Parashewanella spongiae: one gene and its partner. The protein of the gene in region 1 interacts with the protein of each later gene in a pairwise test. Links are inferred from orthologs where the notes say so. Each region holds a gene or a part of one and is shown in the gene's direction. Other genes may lie near its edges.

Region 1 (3,008 bases):
ACCATATGTGTTTAAATCTTTGTTCTACGTTACCGGCTCTAGCGTCAGTGAATACAAAGGCTGCAACGGATTGAAGGATATTGACTCTTAACTCAGAAATAAGCTGGTCTTTATCTTTGAAGTATCGATAAATGGTGCCAGCTGCAATCTTTGCATCGTCAGCGAGCTTTTGCATCGAGAGATGTTGGATTCCTTCTTGTGCAATAATTTTTTCTGCTGACCGTAAAATTTGTTCACGTTTATTCGCCATATTTTAATATCATAGGTACAAAATGAATATTCATTCACACTTTACCCTTGCAAAAATAAATAGATATTGCTCGGTTTCGAAAATGTGATGCAGCGCGTTAAGTCAGCAAATACGACGCTTATTTTATCTATTGGTTCAGTTTTAATTCAGATAGTTGAACAGAGATTTATGCAGCGGTGATGGTCTGTTATGATCATCATTTCAGATACATTAGAAATTGAGTTCACAATGAAGCTAAACCCCGGTCAAAATGAGGCGGTGCATTATGTATCAGGCCCATGCTTAGTACTTGCAGGTGCAGGCAGCGGTAAGACTAGGGTGATCATTAATAAAATTGGTTATCTACTAGAGAAATGTGGCTACAAAGGCAGAAACATTGCTGCTGTAACTTTCACCAATAAAGCGGCGCGAGAAATGAAAGAGCGTGTCGCGCAATCGATCGGTAAACAACTCTCTCGAGGATTGTGGATATCGACCTTTCATACGCTTGGCCTTGAGATCATTAAACGCGAACATAAAGTCTTAGGATTAAAAGCGGGCTTTTCGTTATTTGACGACCAAGATACATTAGCGCTGCTGAAAGAGTTGACAGAAAAAGAGCTGCAAGAAGATAAAGATTTGCTCAAGGCACTGGCCAGCACCATTTCAAACTGGAAAGGCGGTTTGATAATTCCTGAGCGAGCCAGAAAAATAGCAAAGGGCGAGCAAGAACAACTCTTCGCATTGCTTTATCAGCGATATGCTCAGCATATGAAAGCGTACAATGCGCTAGATTTTGATGATCTCATTTTATTGCCGACCTTGTTATTGCGATTAAACGAGCAAGTCAGAGAGCGCTGGCAAACCCGTTTTCAATATTTGATGGTGGATGAATATCAAGATACCAATTCGAGCCAATATGAGCTGGTGAAGTTGTTAGTGGGTGAGCGTGCGCGGTTTACTGTTGTAGGAGACGATGATCAATCAATTTATTCGTGGCGTGGTGCTAAACCACAAAACCTTGTACTGCTCGGCAAAGACTTTCCACAACTTAAATTAATTAAGCTCGAACAAAACTATCGTTCTAGTCAGAGAATTTTGAAAGCCGCTAATATCTTAATTGAGAATAACCCTCACGTGTATGAAAAAAGGCTGTTTAGTGAGCTAGCTTATGGCGAACCATTGAGAGTCATTACGGCGGGAAACGAAGAACAAGAAGCTGAGCGAGTGATCGCTGAAATTGTAAGGCATAAATTTGTTGGGCGTACTCGGTTTGGTGATTACGCCATGTTATATCGAGGTAATCATCAATCGAGATTGCTTGAACGTGCACTCATGCTCAACCGGATCCCTTACAAAATAAGTGGTGGTACGTCATTTTTTGCCAGAGCTGAAATCAAAGATATTATGGCTTACCTCAGGTTGGTCGTGAATCCCGATGATGATAATGCATTTTTACGGGTGGTTAATTTACCAAAACGAGGCATAGGTCCAGCCACCTTAGAAGCCTTGGGTAATTTTGCCAATAGCAAACACATTTCTTTGTTTAGTGCCATTTTTGAGTCCGATGTTAATCATCATGTGAGCCCTACTGCTGCGGCTTCCTTATATCAATTTGGCCGTTTTATTGTAGATACTGGGGAAATCGCGTTACGTGGTGAAGGTGTGGATGCCATTAAGCAGTTGATCCGAAAAATCAATTATGAAGATTATCTTTACGAGCATAGCCCAAGTGCAAAAGCGGCAGAAATGCGTATGAAGAACATTTCAGAGTTGTATCGATGGGTGACGGAAATGCTTCAAGGAGATGAGCTTGATGAGCCGATGACATTATCTGAGGTAGTGACCCGATTAACCCTACGAGACATGATGGAGCGTAACAGTGAAGATGAAGCAGGGGATCAAGTTCAGCTGATGACACTACATGCATCTAAAGGCTTGGAGTTCCCATACGTCTTTATGGTCGGAATGGAAGAAGGATTATTACCACATCAAGTCAGCATTGATGAAGACAACGTTGAAGAAGAAAGACGTTTGGCTTACGTAGGCATTACTCGAGCTCAACAAGAGTTGTGGTTCGTTATCTGTCGTGAGCGACGTCAGTTTGGTGAAACGATGCGTACTGAACCGAGCCGTTTTTTAATGGAATTGCCGCAAGACGATTTATATTGGGAAAACCGCCAACCGGTTCAATCAGAACAACAACGTCAGCAAACAGGCAAGGCGAATATATCGAATTTAAGGAATTTATTTAAGAAATAGCCATTACAAGTTTTTAAATTAAGTCGTTTTTGAGGTGGTTTTCACTGAGGCAATCGTTATAGGTTGATGAATGACATAACGACCTCGACCTTTTGACTTCGCCAGATACATAGCTGCATCAGCATCCTTTAATATGGCTTCGCTTGATTGAGTATTGGCATCACTGATCGCGATACCAATGCTGGCACTGGAATAGAATTTGTGGTGATTTAACGTATATGGTTGTGATAATAACTGTAAAATTCGATCCGCAATTTCAATGGCATTGTTTTTCCCTTGTGTGCCGTCCAGTATCACGACAAACTCATCACCACCTAATCGGCCTAAGGTATCGTTTTGTCTGACACAAAGCTTCAATCTATCCGCCGTTTCGACTAAAAAACGGTCTCCCTCTAGGTGGCCTAGCGTATCGTTGATTAGTTTAAATTTGTCTAAGTCAATGAAGATTAAAGCAAAACAATCTTCTGGGTGACGTTTAATGTGATTAATTGCCTGCTTGAGTCGTTCCATGAACATG
Region 2 (2,902 bases), 310 kb from region 1 along the record:
CCAAGCGAACATCACGGATGATCAGTTGTTTGATTAAATAGTATTCCAAACCATTATGAAAACTGCGCACTGAGCAACGATAATTATCATCAGATTCGCATTGCTTGATGATGTCTTTACGGTTCTGTGCAATTGTTTCATAGCGTTTGAGCGGATCTTGGCCTAAATTTGCAATGACGGTATCAGTGACATTAGTGACGGCTTCGGTCACGTATAAACGTTCGTTGGCACCAGCTGATGGTTCTGCCGCTAAGGTTTTCGCTAAAAAGCCATCTTCAAGATAATTATGCTCTTGATTACTGTTATGTTGAATTGCACCGTAAGCACAGTGATGATTCGTGACAACCAAGCCTTTAGGTGAAACAAAACTAGCGGTACAATAGCCAAGACTGACCACAGCGTTCATTGGATATTGACTTAAATCGGCCAATTGTTTCGCAGAAATTTCAATTCCACGGTCAGTCAGCTTTTGTGCAATAGAAGGGAGTTGGTGTGGTTGCCATTGTCCTTCATCGGCGACAGCGAATCCCGATGTAAGAGCTAAGGCGGCGATCAATGCCTTGCGCATAAACGTTTCCTTTATTTTGAGTTATTATTTCCATTCATAAGCAGATAAGATGGAATACTGTGGTTTGCATGGGGTTATACCATATTTTTGTAAAATCGTTGTAAAACGGGAGTATCAATGTCACAACAGGGGACGAATAAACCCAAATTCAAAGCACGAGATGCCCAAGTAGAAGGGGTGAAAATGCCACCTCATTCACTCGAAGCGGAGCAATCGGTTTTGGGGGGGCTTATGCTGGATGCTGAAGCGTGGGATAAAGTGGCTGAAACTGTCGTTCGTGATGATTTTTATTCTCGCTCGCATCGGATGATATTCGAGGCGATGGGAAAACTGGTTGAAAGTGGACAACCATTGGACTTGGTCACAGTGACTGAGCAGTTAGAACTTGAAGATCAATTGGAAAGTGCTGGTGGTTTTGCCTACATCAGTGAAATCACTAAAAATACCCCAAGTGCGGGTAATATTGTTTCCTATTCTGAAATTGTACGCGAACGTGCGGTAGTTAGAGAGATGATCCGCGTTGCCCATGATATTGCCGACGCAGGTTACAACCCTGAAGGTCGAGCTTCTAGCGAACTACTAGATTATGCCGAAACGAAAGTCTTTAAAATTGCTGAGCAGCGTGCCGATGCCAACGCAGGGCCAGAAGGCATAAAATCAATTTTAGAAAAAACCGTCGATAAAATTGAAGAGCTATACAATAACCCTCATAACGGTGTTACGGGTGTTTCCAGCGGTTTTGGTGACTTAGATAATATGACGGCGGGCTTTCAATCGGGCGATTTAGTGATTGTAGCGGCGCGTCCGTCGATGGGTAAAACTACTTTTGCGATGAACCTCTGTGAACAGGCGGCTTTACATGAAGATAAACCTGTGTTGATCTTCAGTTTAGAAATGCCTTCTGAGCAAATCATGATGAGAATGTTGGCCTCATTAGGGCGTGTCGATCAAACTAAAATTCGTACTGGCCGTTTGGACGATGACGATTGGGCGCGCGTATCTTCCACCATGGGCATTATGCTTGAACAAGGCAAGATGTACATTGATGACTCGTCGGGACTGACTCCTAATGACGTTCGCTCACGGGCACGTCGTATTGCTCGTGAGTATGGTGGATTATCAATGATCATGGTCGACTATTTGCAGTTAATGCAGGTTCCGGCCTTATCAGACAACCGTACTTTGGAAATTGCTGAAATTTCCCGCTCATTAAAAGCGTTAGCCAAAGAGTTGGGTATCCCCGTGATCGCGTTATCGCAGTTAAACCGTTCATTGGAGCAACGTGCCGATAAGCGCCCCATTAACTCTGATTTACGTGAATCAGGCTCCATCGAGCAAGACGCCGATTTAATTATGTTTATTTATCGCGATGAAGTTTATAACGATACTTCAGAAGATAAAGGTACTGCCGAAATTATTATTGGTAAACAACGTAACGGCCCAATTGGGCGAGTAAGGTTGACCTTCCAAGGCCAATTTTCTCGTTTTGATAATTTTGCTGGACCACAGTTTGAAGAAGATTAATACCATTAACCAACAGGTTACTCACCGAAACAGGATTGTTTTTTGAAGCCATTTCCTCGCGCAGAAATCAGTTGCCGTGCCCTGAAAGCTAACCTTGCACGGTTAAAAGAAATTGCACCACAAAGCCAAGTTATGGCGGTGGTAAAAGCCAATGGTTATGGTCATGGTTTATTAAACGTGGCTAAGTGCTTGCCTCAAGCTGAGGGCTTTGGATTAGCAAGGTTGGAAGAAGCTATGATGCTCAGGGCTGGTGGCATCACGCGAAAGTTACTATTGCTCGAAGGCGTATTTCATCAAACCGATTTACCAAAGCTTATCGAGCAGAATATTGAAACTGTTGTTCATCATGATTTCCAGCTGAAAATGCTAGAGCAAGCCAGCTTAGATAAACCTATAACTGTGTGGTTAAAGTTAGATTCTGGTATGCATCGTTTAGGGTTTGTCGCGGCAGATTTCAAAAAGGTGTATCAACGATTATTGGATTGTCCAAATGTTGCCAAGCCAATTCATTTGATGACTCATTTTGCTTGTGCCGATGAGCCAGAAAATCCAATGACCCAAGCGCAACATCAACAGTTTATCAATCTCATTAATGGCTTAGAAGGGGAGCGTTCGCTGGCGAATTCAGCGGCAACCTTATACTGGCCGCAAACCCAAGCTGATTGGATAAGACCTGGGATAGCGCTTTATGGTGTATCACCTGTCGTAGGGGACTTAGGTTCAAACCACGGTCTAACCGCGGCCATGGAGCTTAAATCTGAATTAATTGCTATTCGTGAGCATCAAGCGGGTGAAAGTGCAGGGTACGGT

Evidence for each region.
Region 2: the proteins of rep (region 1) and dnaB interact in binary tests that used the Escherichia coli proteins (3 or more experiments, as listed by UniProt). The link is inferred for Parashewanella spongiae from one-to-one orthologs.

Annotation. Positions count from the first base shown.
Region 1 is NZ_CP037952.1:718,101-721,108, forward strand. Bases 11-2,984 are described here. They hold rep (DNA helicase Rep), read left to right. Parts: upstream 11-478; coding sequence 479-2,491; downstream 2,492-2,984. Other genes in these bases: E2I05_RS02535 (TetR/AcrR family transcriptional regulator), read right to left, coding at 11-250; E2I05_RS02545 (sensor domain-containing diguanylate cyclase), read right to left, coding at 2,510-2,984. Outside these bases: more of E2I05_RS02535, read right to left, coding at 1-10; more of E2I05_RS02545, read right to left, coding at 2,985-3,008. UniProt on the Escherichia coli protein: Rep helicase is a single-stranded (ss)DNA-dependent ATPase involved in DNA replication; it can initiate unwinding at a nick in the DNA. It binds to ssDNA and acts in a progressive fashion along the DNA in the 3' to 5' direction.
Region 2 is NZ_CP037952.1:408,797-411,698, forward strand. The notes cover bases 21-2,888. They hold dnaB (replicative DNA helicase), read left to right. Parts: upstream 21-685; coding sequence 686-2,092; downstream 2,093-2,888. Other genes in these bases: E2I05_RS01465 (S46 family peptidase), read right to left, coding at 21-568; alr (alanine racemase), read left to right, coding at 2,135-2,888. Outside these bases: more of E2I05_RS01465, read right to left, coding at 1-20; more of alr, read left to right, coding at 2,889-2,902. UniProt on the Escherichia coli protein: The main replicative DNA helicase, it participates in initiation and elongation during chromosome replication. Travels ahead of the DNA replisome, separating dsDNA into templates for DNA synthesis.